4 regions of the Micromonospora sp. NPDC000316 genome follow, and region 1 is predicted to be linked to each of the others. Evidence: riboswitches for the same ligand, from Rfam matches in the RefSeq annotation. Region 1 holds a riboswitch; each other region holds the start of a gene.
What was found. A riboswitch is a leader RNA that binds a small molecule or an ion and turns the genes downstream of it on or off. The one in region 1 is predicted to bind cyclic di-AMP.
Positions count from the first base shown of each region.

Region 1 (4,671 bases):
CAACAACCTGCTGGGCTGGGCGACCTTCCCGCAGCGGAACCTCAGCACGATGGACGGCGTGGTCGCGCTTAACGAGTCGCTGCCGGGTGGCACCTCGACCAACTACAACCAGGGCGACACCGGCACCCACGAGGTGGGGCACTGGTTGAACCTCTACCACACCTTCCAGGGTGGCTGCGGTGGCTCGGGTGACAGCGTCAGCGACACCCCGGCCGAGGCGTCGCCGGCCTACCAGTGCCCGACCGGGCGCAACACCTGCTCGGCGGCCGGGCTCGACCCGATCACCAACTTCATGGACTACACCTACGACTCGTGCATGTACCAGTTCACCCCGGGTCAGGCCAGCCGCATGCTGACCGCCTGGAACGCATACCGCGGGGCCTAGCCTCTCCGCGTACACCCGGTGCCGGCTCCGTCACGACGGAGCCGGCACCGACGTCTTTCGGGCCGTGGTCAGGCGGCGGCCGTGCACTGGACGTCACGGCTGAGGCGGGTCGGGCGAGCTTGGGGTACGCCGAGTGGCGCGGCCGCCGCCGGGGCGTGCGGGTCGAGCCAGACCCGCACGGCCGGACGGCTCGGCGGGAGGCCAGGAATGCCAGTGATGTGGTGCTCGCGGCGAGTCAGCATCGCCACGTCGACGGTGAACTCGAAGAGCCTCCAGTCGACCTGCGGCTCCGCTCGGGCGGTCTGCGCCAGCCGGGCCACCCGGGCCGGATCGGTCACCTGCCAGGCGTGCCCCGCCACGTAGGCCTCGTCGTCGCTCTCCTCCGGCGGAAACGAGTGCAGCGCGTAGCGGCCGTCGCGCTCCAGGTCGCGGCGCTTCGGCGAGTCGATGATGAAGCAGAACAGACCCTCGTCGGTGATGACCGGGGAGACCGGATGGACCCGGGGACCGCCGTCGGCGCGGACCGTGGCCAGGTAGCCGAAGCCCGGCCCGTACTGCTGCAGGAGAACGCGGATCCCGTCGGCGAGTCGGGGCTCGTCGGCGGCGAAATCGGACCAGGAAGCCATGCTGACATTCTATCGAACAAATGTACGAAGAGCGACCTCGACACGCTGGTCACCGGCCGCCTCGCTATGGTGGTCCGATGCTGCTCTCCGACCGCGACCTGGTCACCGAGATCAAGGCCGGTGCGCTGGGCCTGGACCCATTCGAACCCACCCTGGTCCAACCGTCCAGCATCGACGTGCGACTCGACAGGCTGTTCCGCGTCTTCAACAACCACCTCTACACGCACATCGACCCGGCGATGCAGCAGGACGACCTGACCTCGGTGGTCGAGGTGCCGGACGGCGAGCCGTTCGTGCTGCACCCGGGCGAGTTCGTGCTCGCCTCGACGCTGGAGGTGATCTCGCTCGGCGACCAGCTCGCCGGCCGCCTGGAGGGCAAGTCCAGCCTGGGCCGGCTCGGCCTGCTCACCCACTCCACCGCCGGCTTCATCGACCCCGGCTTCTCCGGTCACGTGACGCTTGAGCTGTCAAACGTGGCGAACCTGCCGATCACTCTCTGGCCGGGTATGAAGATCGGTCAGCTCTGCATCTTCCGGCTCTCCTCGCCGGCCGACCACCCGTACGGCTCGGTGGTCTACGGCTCGCGTTACCAGGGTCAGCGGGGGCCGACGCCGAGCCGCTCCTGGCAGAACTGGCGGGCCTGGCCGACCCGTTGAGGGTCGGGTGAACGACGAGGGCCCGCCGGGACGGATCCCGACGGGCCCTCGACCAGCAGAGGTTCAGCCTGGGCGGCCGTAACTGTGGATCGGGCCGTCGTCGACCTTCTTCATCTTGACCGGCTGACCGGCCTGGGAGGCGTGCACCACCCAGCCGTCGCCGACGTACATGCCGACGTGGTGGATGTCGCTGTAGTAGAAGACCAGGTCACCGGGGCGCAGGTCGGCGCGGCTGACATCCTTGGTCACCCGGCTCTGCGCGGCGGCGTTGTGCGGCAGGGACACCCCGGCCTTGGCCCACGCGGCAAGCATCAGCCCGGAGCAGTCGTACGAGTTCGGGCCCTCGGCGCCCCACACGTAGGGCTTGCCGATCTGGGCGCATGCGAACTTGACGGCCGTGCCCGCGCCGCCGCCCGGGTAGCTGGCCGGGCAGGGCGCCGGACGCAGTGGACCGCCGCCGCCGTTGCCGTACACCTTGAGGCGCAGCTTCTGTAGCCGATCGATCTCCGCGTTGATCTGCTTCTTCTTCGCCGCCAACTGAGCCTCGGTAAGGGTCAGTTGGGCCACCATCTCGTCCAGCGGCGCCTTCTGTCGGGCCAGCTCGTCGCGCAGGTCGGACACCTGCTGCACGTCCTGCTGCTGGTTGTGGGCGAACCGGTCGAGCATCTCCAACTGGCCGACCATCTCGCTTGGCGACCGACTGCCGAGCATGGCGTTGACTGTGGAGACGTTCTCGCCCATGTACGCGCGGACGGCAAGCGCGCTCACCTTGTCCATCGCGGCGTCGACCTGGCGCTCCAGCGGAGCGATCCGGGCGGCCAGGGCGTCGGCCTGCTTGCGCTTGGCGGCCAGGTCGGCACGTGTGGCGTTGTGCCGTTCGATGATCGGTTCGAGTTTGTTCCAGTCGGCGTCGATCTGACGTTCGATCTCGGCGACGGACGGGTCCGCGTGGGCCGCCGTGGCGCTGCCGGTCAGGACGACGGCAACGCCGACGAGGGCGGCGAGGGCGGCGGCGAAGCGGGACGAGCGTGGACGCGGCACTGTCGATGTCGGGTCGGCTGACGCCGACCGCCCGGACGACGGCCGCGGGGCATGGAGTGCCACCGGGGTTCCGTACTCCTTCTTCCTGACCGCCTACCGGGTTAGCTGACGGGTTCGGGCGGGAAGTGGGCGCCCTACCGCAGGAACTGCGGATTCACCCCGGGGAACCTGGGTCCCCGGCTCGCTGTTGAAGCGACTCGGCGGTGTCGGTCCGTTACCGCCCGGGACGGGCAGACCTGCCACCGGGCCGACAAATGACCAGAGTAGAGACGGCCGTTACCGATCCGCAACCGCTGGGGCCGTGACACTCCGTACCGGTCCGGAGATGTCACGGACCGTGGGCGAAAGTTTCCTTCTGAGCCTGTCGAGATATGGAAAGGTATTGACGCGGGCTCCCGGCCGGCGGGAGGGTGACCTCACAGTTACCCACGCAATCTAGGGGGTTCGATGCACCATCCAACCCTGTCGTCCGGCCGGCACGCACTGCTGGTCACCGCCATTGTCGCCGCGACCGCGCTGCCGCTGTCCGCGAGTCCGGCCGCCGCCGCACCCACAGCCGACCGTCAGCAGCAGTACGCCGCAGCCGCCAGCGAATACGGCGTACCGACCGACGTGCTGCTCGGCGTCTCCTATCTGGAGTCGCGCTGGGACAGCAACGCCGGCACACCGAGCACCAGCGGCGGCTACGGCCCGATGCACCTGACCGACGCCCGGCACGTGGCCGCCCTGCCCGGACGCGGCCACCACGACGCCGGCACCGAGGACCCGCGCGGCGACGAATCGCGTACCGCGCTGGCCCCCCGCCAAGCCGCGGACCCCGCACCGCCCAGCGCCGCCCTACAGACCGTGGACGCCGCCGCCGCGCTGACCGGCGCGGCCCCGGAGTCGCTACGCACCGACGCCATCGTGAACATCCGGGGCGGAGCGGCGCTGCTGGCGGCGTACCAACGGGAGTTGGGTGCGCCTGTCGGCGCCGGCACCGACCCGGCCGCCTGGTACGGCGCGGTGGCCCGCTACGCAGGCGCGGACAGCGCCGACGCCGCGGCGGCCTTCGCCGACGAGGTCTTCACCACGATCGGCGCGGGCGAGTCCCGGGTGACCGACGACGGCCAGCGGGTCACGCTGCCGGCCCGCACGGTACGGCCGGAGCGCAGCTGGCTGGACCGGCTGGGCCTGCGCAAGCTCGCCCGCCCGGACGGGCTGGAATGTCCCCGCACCATCTCCTGTGAGTGGATCCCGGCGCCGTACGAGGCGTTCGGCGACGGGGACTACGGCAACCACGACCTCTCCGACCGGCCCAAGCGGCAGAAGATCGAATACATAGTCATCCACGACACCGAGGCGAGTTGGGCGACCACCCTGAAGCTCGTCCAGGACCCGACGTACGTGAGCTGGCACTACTCGCTGCGCTCGGTGGACGGGCACATCGCCCAGCACGTCAAGACCAAGGACGTCGCCTGGCACGCCGGCAACTGGTACGTCAACGCCAAGTCGATCGGGTTGGAACACGAGGGATTCGCCGCGCAGGGCACCTGGTACACCGAGGCGATGTACCGGACGTCCGCGAAGCTCGTCCGGCACCTCGCGCTGCGGTTGGGCATCCCGCTTGACCGCCAGCACATCATCGGCCACGACAACGTGCCCGGCACCACCGCGTCGACAGTGCGCGGGATGCACTGGGACCCGGGACCGTACTGGGACTGGACGCACTACTTCGACCTGCTGCACGCGCCACGGCTGGACACCGGCACCCCGGCCACCGGCCTGGTCCGGATCGACCCGGACTACGCCACCAACAGGCCGGCGTTCATCGGCTGCGACGCCCCCGGCGTGCCCTGCCCGTCGCGCGGTTCGTCGTCGGTGGTGCTGCGCACCGCGCCGGCCGCGGACGCGCCGCTTGTCAACGACATCGCGCTGCGCCCCGACGGCACCCCCAACACGATGGAGGTGTCGGACCACGGCG
Region 1 is NZ_JBIAZG010000001.1:625,237-629,907, forward strand. Features, by position in the region: gene ACFY2Q_RS02965 (zinc metalloprotease) at 1-385, shown strand, start outside; gene ACFY2Q_RS02970 (pyridoxamine 5'-phosphate oxidase family protein) at 454-1,011, opposite strand; gene dcd (dCTP deaminase) at 1,089-1,667, shown strand; gene ACFY2Q_RS02980 (NlpC/P60 family protein) at 1,731-2,771, opposite strand; cyclic di-AMP (ydaO/yuaA leader) riboswitch at 2,785-2,921, opposite strand; gene ACFY2Q_RS02985 (N-acetylmuramoyl-L-alanine amidase) at 3,156-4,671, shown strand, end outside.

Region 2 (4,671 bases), on a different contig from region 1:
GGCACGCTCTTCCCGGGGATGACCGCCACCCGCACCGATCCGCCGGAGGTGGCGGCGGTGAAGGGCTCGCTGCGGATGCGCCAGGTGCTGGAGCGGGCCGCCCGGGACGCGGTACCGGGTGGGCCGGGTGAGCTGCGGCTGCTCTACGGGGGCGGGTTGCTGCGGCTGGACCGCGCCGAGTTGGACGCGATCCGGGACCGCGCGCTACAGCGGGGCGCCCGCCGCAACGAGGCCCGCCGGGCGGGCTTCGACGGGATCTTCGCGGCGCTCTGGGCGCAGGCCCGTCGTCTGAACACCGGCACCGGCCGGCTGCCGGAGCAGCGGGCCTTCGAGAGCGAGGTCGCCGAGCGGGCGGAGTTCCGCGAGTTCCTCAAGGCGTGGTGGCCCCGGCTGCACCCCCGGCACGTGCTGGGCTGGCTGGCCCATCCGGACCGGCTGCGCCGGTACGCGGGCGGGATCCTGTCCGGCGCGGAGATCCGGCTGCTGGAGGCGGCGTACCAGAGTCTCGACACCGACGGCCTCACCATCGCCGACATCGCGCTGCTTGACGAGTTGGAATCGCTGCTGGGCAAGCCGGCGCAGCCGGCGCGAGCCAAGCGCGACCCGTTCCAACTCGCCGGCGGGGTCCGGGAGCTGAGCACCCTCGGCGAACGCCAGCGGGCGGCCCGCGCGGCGGCGCGGGAACGGCCGGCGGACTACCGGGACTACGCGCACGTGGTGGTGGACGAGGCGCAGGACGTCTCGCCTATGCAGTGGCGCATGGTCGGCCGGCGCGGCCGGCTCGCCTCGTGGACAGTCGTGGGCGACCCGGCGCAGACCGCGTGGACCGGCAACCCGGAGGAGCTGGCCCGGGCCCGCGACCAGGCGTTGGGCCGCCGCAAGCGGCACGACTTCACGCTTACCACCAACTACCGCAACTCGGCGGAGATCTTCGCGGTGGCGGCGGCCGAGATCCGCCGGCTCTATCCGGACCTGCCGCTGCCGAGGGCGGTCCGCTCCACGGGGGTCGACCCGGTGGAGTTGGTGGTGCCGGCGGCCGACCTGGAGGCCGCGACAGTGGAGGCGGCCACCGGACTGTTGGCCGAGGTGGACGGCACGGTCGGGGTGATCACGCCGGTCCCCCGCCGGGACGAGGTCGCCGGTTGGCTCGGCACGCTCGGCGGGTCGCGGTTGCAGGTGGTGACCAGCCTGGAGGCCAAGGGCATGGAGTACGACGGCGTGGTGCTTGTGGCGCCGAGCGAGATACGGGCGGATCCGGGGGCGGGCGTCCGCACGCTCTACGTCGCGTTGTCCCGTGCCACCCAGCGGCTCACCACCATCGACCCGACCGGCTGAATTCGATTTGGCGCGGCCCGGAGTCGACGCTGGCGCACAGTTGCATACATAGCGATGTGAGCATACATTTGACCCGATCCCGGACGACGACGGAGGGTGGGTGTCGTGGGCGCAGGTCATGACCACCACCACGCCTCGGTCGCCAATGCCGCGCACCAGCACCGGGGCCGACTCTGGGCGGCATTCGGGCTGCTCGCCACCTTGATGGTGGTCGAGGCGGTGGCCGCCCTGCGCACCGGCTCACTGGCTCTGCTCTCCGACGCCGGGCACATGTTCACCGACGTGCTCGGCATCGGGATGGCGCTGGCCGCGATCACCGCCACCCAACGGGCCACCGGCGACCCGCAACGCACCTTCGGGCTCTACCGCCTCGAGGTGCTCGCCGCCCTCGCCAACGCCGTCCTGCTCTCCGGCGTGGCGATCTACGTGGTGATCGAGGCGATCCGCCGATTCGGCGATCCGCACGAGGTGATTGCCGGCCCGATGCTCGCGGTGGCCGTGCTCGGTCTGCTCGCGAACGTGGTCGCCTTCGCCCTGCTCCGCACCGGGGCCCGGGAGAGCATCAACCTCCAGGGCGCCTACCTGGAGGTGCTCGGCGACCTGCTCGGTTCGCTCGGCGTGATCGGCGCGGCACTGCTCATCACGGTCACCGACTGGTGGTGGGCCGACCCGCTGGTCGCGGTCGCCATCGGCGTGTTCATCCTGCCGCGCACGTGGCGGCTCGGCCGTGCCGCGGTCCGCATCCTGGTGCAGGCCGCACCGGAACACCTCCAGGTCACCGCCGTGCACGACCGGCTGGCCGCCGTGCCCGGCGTCGTCGAGGTGCACGACCTGCACGTCTGGACGCTCACCTCGGGCATGGAGGTGGCCTCCGCACACCTGACCATGGCCCCGGACGCGGAGGTCGGCGCGGTGCTCAGCGCGGCGCGTACCGCCCTGCAGGAGGACTTCCGGATCGAGCACGCCACGTTGCAGATCGAACCCGGGGCGGCACCCGGAGCCTGCGGCGCCGTCGCCTGGTGACCGGCTTCTGCCCCTATTTGTCCCTTTAGTCGGAATCCTTGGTGACCGCGTGGGCACCCTCAGTCACAATTGCTGCATCAGCCCCACCGGCACCGGTAGGCTGGCTCCCGGCCACCACCCGGCGGCGCCCTCCCGGCGCCGGTGGGGGCCGCCGCCTAATCACCCGAGAGGGCGAACCGGGGAACCATGTTCCTGGGGTGCATCCGCGTCAGCGGTAGGGATCTTCCGTCCCGAACCCGTCAGCTAACCCGGTCGGCGGCTGACGGAAGGACACGCACAGTGGCACCAGCACGACCCCCCGCCGCCCGACTGGCGGCGCTCATCGTCATGATGTTCACCCTCGGCGTCGCGATCCCGGCCGGCGCAGCCTCGGCCGCTCCCCCAGGCGCCCAGCGCGCCGCCGCGGCACCAAGCGACGACGAAGAGGGTGGCACCCCGGCCCTGCGGGCCCAACTGGACGCGGCAAGCAAGGGCTACCTCGACGCGAAGCGCCTCCTGGACACCTCCATTCAGCGGCAGCAGCAACTCGCCGCCAAGCTGAAGGCCACCGAAGCCGAGATGAGCGAGCGCAACGGCAAGGTCGGTGAGATCGCCGGCGTCGCGTACCGCACCGGGCGACTCAGCACCGTCTCGGCGCTGCTCAGCACCAACACCCCCGAAGGCTTCATGGACCGGGCCGCCTCGCTGGACGTCGTCGCCGCAAACGAGGACCGCGCACTGCGCGACCTCCACGCCACCAAGGACGAGGCCAACCGCACCCGCATCGCCCTCGACGGCGAGATCCGCGAACAGCGCAAGCAGGTCGAGGTGATGGCCAAGCGCAAGGAGCAGGCCGAGCGGGCCCTCACCGTGGCAACCACCAGGTCGCAATCCACCGCCGCCGACACCAACTCCAACCGGGGCACCTCCACCGCCAACGCCAAGGCCGCGCCGCGCAACTCCGACGGCTCCTGGCCGTCCGAGTCGTGCAGCATCAACGACCCCACCCCGGCCAACGGCTGCATCACCCCACGCACCCTGCACGCCCTCAACCAGGCCAAGGCCGCAGGCTTCACCAGGTACGTCTCCTGCCACCGCTCCGGCGGCTCAGGTGAGCACCCCAAGGGCCGCGCCTGCGACTTCGCCGCGCAGAAGGGCGGCTTCGGCGGTGACGCCACAGGCGGCGACAAGACGTACGGCAACAACCTGGCCGCGTACTTCATCCGCAACGCCGACCGGCTCGCCGTGCTGTACGTGATCTGGTACAGGCAGATCTGGCTACCCAGCAGTGGGTGGAAGTCCTACAGCGGAGCGGGCGGCGACCCGTCCAGCGACCACACCAACCACGTGCACCTGTCCGTCTACTGACCCGACCTGACCCCTGCCCGGCCGGCGCCCCGCTCACGTGGGCGCCGGCCGGTGTGTGTCAGGCGGGGGTCGGGGGGTCGCCGGTGCGGTCGAGGGCCGCGCCGAGTCGGGCGGCCAGGGCCAGGTGGGCGGCTCGGGCCTGACGGAACGCGTACCGGAACAGGGGTGCCGGCGCCCGCAGGGTGATCTCCACGTCGATCCGCACCAGGCCGTCCGGCTCGGTGCGTAGCCGGGTGTGGTTGCGCACCGTTGTCGCCGGCCACTGGCGGGCCACTGTGACGATCTCGTCGTCCTCGCTGACCAGCACGTCCGCCTGGTAGGTGGTTCGGAAGCGCAGCGGGCCGGCAGCCAGCCGGTCGTTGATCGTGTAGCTGGCCCGGGCACCGTGCCGGGGCGGGACCCGGCGAACCCGGATGATCAGCGGATGCAGCTCGCCCTGGCGGGTCAGGTCGCTCAGCAAGGCCGCCGCGTCGGCGAGCGAGCAACGGGCCTGGACGGTGTAGCTGAACGTATCGCTGCTGAACACACCGGCTCCTGCCGTCGATTGTCGCACGATCGTCCCGTACCCCGGTCAGGCTGGCAACGCCCGGACGGACGCCGGCCGTTGCCCAGGCATTCGCGGTGCGTTATCACTACCGTCGGCTGTGGGGATATCACCGGTCGTGACGGAGGGCGGAGACATGAACGGCGATGCTCGGTGAGCGGGCACGTGATGGTCTTCGCGCCCACTCCGCAACTGACGGTGACGGTGGACCAGCCGAACGACCAGCCCGAACTGCACCTGCATCCCGGCGGGCAGGGCGTCTGGCAGGCCCGCATGGTGCTGTCGCTCGGGGTCGACGTGGTGCTCTGCGCCGCGTTGGGCGGGGAGATCGGCCAAGTGCTGGAGCCACTGCTGGTGAGCGAGGGCGTGGACCTCAAGGTGGTGGTCCGCGACTCCGGTAGTGGCGGGTACGTGCACGACCG
Region 2 is NZ_JBIAZG010000003.1:184,952-189,622, reverse strand. Features, by position in the region: gene ACFY2Q_RS09105 (HelD family protein) at 1-1,335, shown strand, start outside; gene ACFY2Q_RS09100 (cation diffusion facilitator family transporter) at 1,441-2,358, shown strand; cyclic di-AMP (ydaO/yuaA leader) riboswitch at 2,501-2,632, shown strand; gene ACFY2Q_RS09095 (coiled-coil domain-containing protein) at 2,638-3,705, shown strand; gene ACFY2Q_RS09090 (SRPBCC family protein) at 3,764-4,231, opposite strand; gene ACFY2Q_RS09085 (1-phosphofructokinase family hexose kinase) at 4,418-4,671, shown strand, end outside.
Region 2: linked by a shared signal. The riboswitch ahead of ACFY2Q_RS09095 (coiled-coil domain-containing protein) and the one ahead of ACFY2Q_RS02980 (NlpC/P60 family protein) in region 1 are both predicted to bind cyclic di-AMP.

Region 3 (4,671 bases), 470 kb from region 1:
CCGCGCCACCGGCCGGGACTCACCGGTGATCATCGATTCGTCCAGTTCGGCGTCACCCTCGACGATCCGGCCGTCCGCCGGCACCCGACCTCCCGGGCGGACCAGCACCACGTCGTCGATCCGCAGGTCGGTCACCGGCACCGCCTCGACCCGGCCGTCCGCGGCCACCCGCTCGGCCTCGTCCGGCAGCAGCGCGGCCAGCGCCGCGAGCGCGCCCCGCGCCTGCCCGATGGCCTTCATCTCCTGCCAGTGACCGAGCAGCATGATGGTGACCAGCGCGGCCAACTCCCACCAGAAGTCCAGGTCGAAGGCGCCCACGCTGGTGGCCAGCGAGGCGGTGTAGGCCACCGTGATCGCCATCGCGACAAGCAGCATCATGCCCGGCGCGCGGTCCCGCACCTCCCGGACCGCGCCGACCAGGAACGGCCAGCCACCCCACCAGAACACCACCGAGCCGAGCACCGGGCCCACCCAGGACCGGCCCGGGACATCCCCGCTCAGGCCCAACTGATCCGTCACGAGATGGCTGGTCAGGACCACCGGGATGGTGAGCACCAGGCAGACCCAGAAGCGGCGACGGAACATCGCCGGATCGTGCCCGGCGTGCTTGTCATGCCCCGCGTGCCCGGCGTCCCGCTGGCGGTCGGGGTCCTGCGGTGACGGAGCGGGCATGCCACAAACATGCCCCGCCGGAGGGCCGCCACGCGAGTGGTTCGCTAATCCGACACCCCGCCACGAACTGCAGCCCCATTGTGGGCTGGTTAGCATTTCGCAGGATGACCCTCCAACCGCCGCCGCGCACCCAGGCTGCGGCGCCACCACGTCGTGGCGCCCCGGCCGGTCGACGCCGTCGGGCGTTCACCGTCCGTGACCGAACGATCGTCAGCTGGCGATCCACCGCGCCTCTCGCAGCGTTTCCCTGTCAACGGTGAACCGACCGGTCCGCTGACACGTACCCCGCACCGGATCGTTGGGAGTCTCGCATTGGGTTCCGACCACAGCCGTTCCGCTCCGCCCGCCCCACCGCGGGTGCGACGGCTCCTCGTCGCGACGGTGGTGCCGCTCTTCGTGGCCACAGTCATCGCGGCGGTGGTGCTCTGGCCGCGCGACGGGTCACCGCAGGCCGGTGGCGAAGCGGACGTGCCGCGATACCACGGCACGGTGACCCGGGTGATGACCGAGCCCTGCCCGCCGGCGGCGAACCCCGAGGGCCCGTCGGCCGTCGACGGGCCGTGCGGCACGGTGGACGTACGGGTCGAGGACGGGCCGAGCGCCGGGCAGCAGGTCCAGACCTCGATCCCCGCCGGGCCCGGAGCACCCCGGGTCGCAGTGGGCGACGACGTCATAATGGTCGAACTGACCGATCCGACCGATCCCGCCGCCACCAGTTGGAACATCGCCGAGCACCAACGGGGTACGCCGCTGCTGTGGCTGGCAGTGGTCTTCGCCGCCGCGATCGTCGCGTTCGGCCGGTGGCGGGGCCTCGCCGCGCTCGCAGGGCTGGCGGCCAGCTTCGCCATCCTGCTCACCTTCGTGCTGCCGGGCATCGCGGCCGGCAGGTCACCGCTGCTGGTGGCGGTGGTCGGTGCGGCGCTGATCATGTTCGTGGTGCTCTACCTGACGCACGGGGTCACCGCGCAGACCTCGGTAGCGGTGCTCGGCACCCTGGGCAGCCTGGTCCTCACCGGCGTACTCGCCACAATCGCCACGGCCGCGACCCACCTCACCGGCTTCGGCAGCGAGGAGGCGACGACGCTGTCGATGTTCCAGGGCGACGTGGATCTGCACGGCCTGCTGCTCGCCGGGATCATCATCGGCTCGCTCGGGGTGCTCGACGACGTGACGGTCACCCAGGCGGCCACCGTCACCGAGTTGGCGAACGCCAACCCGGGGCTGACCCGGTTGCAGCTCTACCGGGCGGCCACCCGGGTCGGCCGCGCCCACATCGCCTCCACGGTCAACACAATCGTCCTGGCGTACGCGGGCGCATCACTACCGCTGCTGCTCCTGCTCACCGCCGACTCGCGGCCGATCGCGCAGATCCTCACAAGTGAATTCCTCGCGCAGGAGATCGTCCGCAGCGCGGTCGCCACACTCGGCCTGATCGCCGCCGTGCCGCTGACCACCGGGCTGGCCGCAGTGGTGACGGCGGCCGGGCGCCCGGATGCCACTCCGTCGGCAGACGCTCCCGCCCCGCGACCCCGTCCGGACCGGACGGAGGCACTGGCGGCTCTCGGCTCACCGCGAACGGCTCGACCCGACGAGTCGGACCCGACGCGGACCCCACCCCCACCCACCGCCACCGATCCGTGGCCGCATTCGAACAGGAGCACAGATACGGCATGGTGACACTCCTCAGCGTGACCGGGTCGGGCAGTCGCCCTGAAGGCCACGTCACTTGTCACTCAACGCCATGGCGAAATGACGCTTTTGGTCGGCATCCAGGCGTAGCTCACCCGGTCGACTCTCGGGTAACCTCGCTGCCGGTTACCGATGTAGGCGCGAAGCGGCGCCTGCGGTGCCACCGCCCAATCGCCAACCGGCGAGCCGGGGACCCAGGCACGTGGGGTGAATCCGCATCAGCGGTAGGGGCCGCTTCCGCCCCGAACCCGTCAGCTAACCCGGTCGGCGGTCGACGGAAGGGAACATTGTGACGGCACCCCTACGCCGCTGGTTGACACCCGTGGTGGCCGTGATCGCCGCACTGACCGTGCTTGCCGGGCCCCTCCCGGCCCACGCCGCCCCGACGACCCCCACACCGTCCGGGCACGAGGAGGACGGCGAGCCGAAGCTGCTCAACGACGTCATCGAGCAGGCCAACCGCGACTACTCCGCGGCCAAGTCCAAGTTGGACAAGTCCAAGAAGCGGCAGCTTGAGCTGGCGATAGAGGTCGACCGGGCCAGGGCCGATCTGGAGGCGCTGGCCCCGCAGGTCGGGCAGATCGCCGCCCAGTCGTACCGAACCGGCCGGATCGGCGCGATCGCGATGCTGCTGGAGAGCGACGCTCCCGACTCGTTCGTCCAGCGCGCCGCGACGCTCGACGAGATGAACATGGTCAACGAGAAGAAGCTCGCCGAGGTCAACACGGTCAAGGCCCGCGCCGAGCAGGCCAAGCTGGCCCTCGACACGGAGGTCCGCGAGCAGCAGAAGCAGACCGCCCTGATGGCGAAGCGCAAGAGCGAGGCGGACAAGGCGCTCTCCCTCGTCGGCGGGAAGGGCTTCACCGGCGGCCTGGTGGATGCCACCTCGCCGGTCGCCCGGATCGGCCCGGGTCGCACCGCCGACGGTGACTGGAAGCCGCAGTCGTGCAGCGAGGACGACCCCACCACCTCCGGCTGCGTCACGCCACGCACCCTGCACGCGTACAAGGAGGTCAAGCGGGCCGGCTTCAACCGGTTTGTCGGCTGCTACCGCTCCGGCGGGCCGTGGGAGCACCCGAAGGGCCGCGCCTGCGACTGGTCGCTGCAGAAGAGCGGATTCAGCCCCTGGCACAACGACGACACCCGCACGTACGGCAACAACGTCGCCGCGTTCCTCATCCGCAACGCCGACCGACTCGGCATCTACTACGTGATCTGGAACCGACAGATCTGGTTCCCGGCGACCGGATGGAAGTCGTACAGCGGGCCGTCGAACCACACCGACCACGTCCACATGTCGCTGCTCTGACCACACGTACCGCAGAAAGGGCCGCCCCGCGTCGCGCGGGGCGGCCCTTTCTCGCAGTTGGCGGGGTACGCCCCGCGTCGTGTCAGGCGGCGGCGGGCGTCGCCGGCGCGCCCGGGGCGGCGGCGTCGAGCGTCGCGTCGCCGGCCGGCACGGCGGTCACCGGTCGCACCCCACCGACCGCGAGTCGGTAGGACATGCCGACCACCGCGCACCGCCCCTGCGCCACCGCGTCGGCAAGCACGGGCGACTGCCCGAGCAGCGTCTCGACGGTCTGCGCGATGTGGATGTCGACGATGCCGTCGATGTCGTCCACTCCCTCGGCGGTGGCACGCCGCAGGCTGGGCAGCACCGCGTCGACCACCGCGCGCAGATGCCCACCGGGTGAGGTGCCGGTGGCAGCCGTCTCGCGCGCCGCCTGCACGGCACCGCAGGAGTCGTGGCCGAGCACCACCACCAGGGGGGTGCCGAGCACTGTCACCGCGTATTCCACGCTGCCCAGCACCTCCGGGCCGACGATATGCCCGGCCGTGCGCACCACGAAGAGATCACCCAACCCCCGGTCAAAGATGATCTCGGCGGCCAGCCGGGAGTCGGAACAGCCGACGATCACCGCGAACGGGTGCTGGCCGTCGGCCACCGCGGCCCGGTGCTCGGCACCCTGGTTGGGGTGGCGCGGAGCCCCGCTGACGAAGCGTCTGTTGCCGTCGGCAAGCTCGGCGTACGCCCGGGCCGGCGCGGTGAGCGCCGAGGCCCGCTGCGGGCCTGGCTGGCCACCGGGCATAGCGGAAAGACTCATCCCCGCACCTCGTCTCCACGCATTTGACCTGATCAACCCACACGTCGGCCGGACTGGCGGCGGGCGCTGGCTCGGCTCCACGTTCACACGCACCACAAGATGCGTCAAGATATGCGTGATATAGATTTCATACGTTCACCCCGAGCCGGGCCGCTTTCGACACGCGGGACGGGGCGGACAACGGAGAGGCGGTCCACATGACGAG
Region 3 is NZ_JBIAZG010000001.1:152,646-157,316, forward strand. Features, by position in the region: gene ACFY2Q_RS00670 (heavy metal translocating P-type ATPase) at 1-672, opposite strand, end outside; gene ACFY2Q_RS00675 (YibE/F family protein) at 985-2,349, shown strand; cyclic di-AMP (ydaO/yuaA leader) riboswitch at 2,516-2,646, shown strand; gene ACFY2Q_RS00680 (coiled-coil domain-containing protein) at 2,651-3,670, shown strand; gene ACFY2Q_RS00685 (carbonic anhydrase) at 3,753-4,466, opposite strand; gene ACFY2Q_RS00690 (helix-turn-helix transcriptional regulator) at 4,664-4,671, shown strand, end outside.
Region 3: linked by a shared signal. The riboswitch ahead of ACFY2Q_RS00680 (coiled-coil domain-containing protein) and the one ahead of ACFY2Q_RS02980 (NlpC/P60 family protein) in region 1 are both predicted to bind cyclic di-AMP.

Region 4 (4,671 bases), on a different contig from region 1:
GTCGGTGAGCCTCTCCGCCTCCGGGGCGCCCAGCGGGGTGAGCGTCTCGTTCAGCCCGTCCTCGGTGACCTCCGGTGGCTCGTCGACGATGACGCTCACCGCGTCGTCAAGCGCCGCGACAGGCACCTTCACCGTGACGGTCACCGGCACCGGCTCGGTCACCCGCAGCGCTACCCTCACCCTCACGGTGACCGGCACCGGCGGCTGCGCGGCCGCCCAGGTGATCGGCAACGGCGGCTTCGAGAGCGGCGCCACGGTGTGGACGGCGTCCTCCGGCGTGATCACCAACTCCAGCAGCAAGCCGGCCCGGACCGGGTCGTACAAGGCGTGGCTCAACGGGTACGGCAGCACCCGCACCGAGACCCTGTCCCAGTCGGTGACCGTGCCGGCCGGGTGCGCCAGCTACACGCTGTCGTTCTGGACGCGCATCGACACCGCCGAGACCACCAGCTCCACGGCGTACGACAAGCTGACCGTGCGGATGGGCTCGACCACGCTTGCGACGTACTCGAACCTCAACGCCTCCACCAGCTACGTCCAGCGCACCCTGAACGTGGCCGCGTACGCCGGGCAGACGGTGACGCTGACGTTCACCGGCACCGAGGACTCGTCGTTGCAGACCAGCTTCGTGATCGACGACGTGACGTTGCAGGCGAGCTGACCACGTACCTGTTGCAGCGGGCCGCCGCCGGGAACACCCGGCGGCGGCCCGTCACGTGCAGGGGTCAGGGGAGCTGCGGGTAGAGCGCGGCGACGCCGCCGGCGAGCCCGGCCTGGACCCGCCGACTGATCTCGTCGGCGACGATCTCGTAGGCGTCGGACTCGATGCCGTCCACAGCGATCCGGGCGATGACCGCCGGGTCGGACTTCGGCTGGGTGACGGCGGCTGCCATGTCGGTGTCCATGTAACCGACGTGCAGGCCGGCGACCCGCACGCCCCGTTCGGCGAGCTGGACGCGCAGCGCGTTTGTCATCGCCCACTCGGCCGACTTGGCGACACCGTAGGCGCCGTGTGTCGGGAAGTTCACCCAGGACAGCACGGAGAGCACGTTGAGGATCGTCCCGCCGCCGTTGGCGACGATTGCCGGCGCGAACGCCCGGACCATCGACAGGGTGCCGAAGTAGTGGGTCTCCAGTTCGAGCCGGACGAGGTCCAGGTCGCCGTCGAGCAGATCGGTGCCGGAGTCGACGCCGGCGTTGTTGATCAGGAGGTTCACGTCGCCCGCGAGTTGGGCGGCGGCGGTGACGGAGGCGGGGTCGGTGATGTCGAGCCGCACCGGCGTCACGCCGGGCAGGTCGACGGTGTCCGGGTTGCGGGCGCCGGCGTAGACGGTCGCGCCACGGGTGACGAGTTCGGCGGCCAGGTGCCGGCCGAAGCCGCGGTTGGCGCCGGTGACGAGGGCGGTACTGCCAGCAATCTTCATGCGCGCCACTCTAGGCTATCTGACTTCTGTTAACCAAAGCCAGCTAGGTCACACGGGCGACCCCCACAATCGGGAATGCGACCCGGACGCGGCAGCACCCCGGCCGGTGATGACTCGTATCCTTTGCGCGAACCTCCGCACGAGCCGAGAAGGGAGACGGTGTGAGCAACCAGGCCGAGACGTTGGAGTTCCAGGCAGAGGCGCGTCAGCTCCTGCAGTTGGTGGTCCACTCGATCTATTCGAACAAGGACGTCTTCCTGCGGGAACTCATCTCGAACGCGTCCGACGCACTGGACAAGCTGCGACTTGCCACGCTCGTCGACAAGGACCTCGTCGCCGACATCGACGACCTGCACGTGACCATCGAGGTCGACAGGGACGCCCGCACCCTGACCGTCCGGGACAACGGCATCGGGATGACCCGCGACGAGGTCGTCGGGCTGATCGGCACGATCGCCAAGTCCGGCACCGCCGAGCTGCTGCGCCAACTGCGGGAGTCCGCCGACGCCCGTGCCTCGCAGGACCTGATCGGCCAGTTCGGCGTCGGCTTCTACGCCGCGTTCATGGTCGCCGACCGGGTCACCCTGCTGACCCGCAAGGCCGGCGAGACCGGCGGCACCCGCTGGGAGTCCACCGGCGAGGGGACGTACTCGATCGAGTCGGTCGACGAGGCACCCCAGGGCACCGCGGTGACGCTGCACCTCAAGCCCGCCGACACCGAGGACAACCTGCACGACTACACCGCCGAGTGGACCATCCGGGAGATCGTCAAGCGATACTCCGACTTCATCGCCTGGCCGATCCGGATGACAGTCGAGCGCCCCGGCGCCGACGGCGCGGACGCCACAAGCGAGGTCCAGACGCTCAACTCGATGAAGGCGCTCTGGGCGCGGCCCCGCGACGAGGTCGACGTCGCCGAGTACAACGAGTTCTACAAGCACGTCAGCCACGACTGGGCCGACCCGCTCGAGGTCGTGCACATGAAGGGCGAGGGCACCTTCGAGTACGAGGCGCTGCTGTTCCTGCCCAGCCACGCCCCACTGGACCTGTTCTCACCGCAGGGCCGCCGGGGCGTCCAGCTCTACGTCAAGCGCGTGTTCATCATGGACGACTGCGAGGCGCTGGTCCCCACCTACCTGCGCTTCGTCAAGGGCGTTGTCGATGCGCACGACCTGTCGCTGAACATCTCCCGGGAGATCCTCCAACAGGACCGGCAGATCCAGATCGTCCGCCGCCGCCTGGTCAAGAAGGTCCTCGCCACGGTCAAGGACCTCAAGGCCAACCACCCCGAGCGCTACCGGACGTTCTGGACCGAGTTCGGCGCGGTGGTCAAGGAAGGTCTGATCGACGACACCGACAACAGGGACACCCTGCTGGACATCCTGTCGGTGGCCTCCACCCACGACGCGACCGAGCCCACCGACCTGGCCGGCTACGTCTCCCGGATGAAGGACGGCCAGACCGACATCTGGTACGCCACGGGCGACTCCCGGGCCACAATCGAGAACTCCCCGCACCTGGAGGCGTTCCGGGCCAAGGGCCATGAGGTGCTGCTGCTCACCGACCAGGTCGACGAGGTGTGGGTCGAGCGGGTCGGCGCGTACGACGGGCGGCCGCTGCGCTCGATCGCCAAGGGCGAGGTCGACCTGGACACCGACGAGGAGAAGCAGCAGGCCGAGGCCGAGCGCGAGCAGCAGCGGCAGGAGTTCGCGGCGCTCGTGGACTGGCTGGGCACCACCCTGGCCGACAGCGTCCGCGAGGTCCGCTTGTCGTCCCGGCTCACCACCTCACCTGCCTGCGTGGTGGGTGACGCGCACGACCTCACGCCGACCCTGGAGAAGATGTACCGGGCGATGGGGCACGAGATTCCCGCGACGAAGCGCATCCTGGAGATCAATCCCGGTCATCCTCTGGTCGCCGCACTGCGCAAGGCCCACGAGCAGGGCGACTCCGCCGAAGCCCTCACCGAAACCGCCGAGCTGCTGTACGGCCTGGCGGTGCTCGCCGAGGGCGGCGACCTGGCCGACCCGGCCCGCTTCACCCGGACGCTCGCCGACCGGCTGGCCCGTACCCTGTGACCTGCTGCCTCGGCCGGCGGTCGCCCGCGTTGTCGGGTTGCCGCCGGCCGGGGCGGCCGGCCTGATCGGTTCCGGTCCATCGTGGTCACTGCACAGGTCCACACCGCCCGCAACCGCTGAGTACGCCGCTCAGCGTGGCCCGGTGAAGAACGTCACTGCGGTTAGGCGATCGTCACGGGCCGTGCCTAACGTCGGTCGGGTTCGCCATCGCGGACACCACGGCCGGCAACGCCAAATCCTGCCCCCGGTCGTCGGAACCCAGTCACCCGGGCAGGAGCGGGGGACCCACGTTCCTCGGTGCATCGTCACCTCGGGGTGAAGCCGCCACCGCGCGGCCGGGCTCCTCGGCCCGAACCCGACAGCTCACCTCGCCGGCGTGGAGGAAGCTCACATGACGTCTGTCTACACGCCCCGTCATCGACGGGTCACCACCCGCCGCCTCGCCGTCGGCACCCTGGCCGTCGGCGCGGTCACCGGCGCTGTCGCGCTCTTCGGGCCGGCCGCCCCGGCGCAGGCCGCGGTCAACTGGGACGCGATCGCCAAGTGCGAGTCCGGTGGCAACTGGAAGATCAACACCGGGAACGGCTACTACGGTGGTCTGCAGTTCTCGCAGAGCACCTGGGCCGGTTACGGCGGCAAGAAGTACGCTTCCCGCGCCGACCTGGCCAGCCGCGGCGAGCAGATCGCCGTCGCCGAGAAGGTGCTCAAGGGGCAGGGCATCGGCGCGTGGCCGACCTGTGGCAAGAAGGGCGGCTCGTCGAGCGGCTCCACGTCGAAGTCGACGAAGTCCACCTCGAAGTCGACGAAGTCCACGGCCAAGTCCGACAGGACCACCAAGCCCACCCAGCGGTCGTCGCGCGGCGAGCAGCCGGCGACCCGCAACCACGAGCGCACCGCCCCGGCGGCCAGCGGCGACACGTACGTGGTGAAGCCGGGCGACACCCTGTCGGAGATCGCGCAGAGCCACCGGCAGGCCGGCGGCTGGCAGGCCCTGTACGAGCGCAACCGGCAGTTGGTCGGCGCCGACCCGGGCCTGATCTTCCCGGGCCAGCGGCTCAGCCTCTGACGGAGTGCACCACGAACGCTCGGCCGGTGACCCGGCCGAGCGTTCGTGTGTGTCGTGCTGTCAGCCCGGGTGCCCGTGCGGGCTGTCACGCCGCCGAGACGGA
Region 4 is NZ_JBIAZG010000017.1:24,552-29,222, forward strand. Features, by position in the region: gene ACFY2Q_RS25210 (M28 family peptidase) at 1-661, shown strand, start outside; gene ACFY2Q_RS25215 (SDR family oxidoreductase) at 726-1,424, opposite strand; gene htpG (molecular chaperone HtpG) at 1,586-3,502, shown strand; cyclic di-AMP (ydaO/yuaA leader) riboswitch at 3,722-3,894, shown strand; gene ACFY2Q_RS25225 (transglycosylase family protein) at 3,894-4,568, shown strand; gene ACFY2Q_RS25230 (hypothetical protein) at 4,654-4,671, opposite strand, start outside.
Region 4: linked by a shared signal. The riboswitch ahead of ACFY2Q_RS25225 (transglycosylase family protein) and the one ahead of ACFY2Q_RS02980 (NlpC/P60 family protein) in region 1 are both predicted to bind cyclic di-AMP.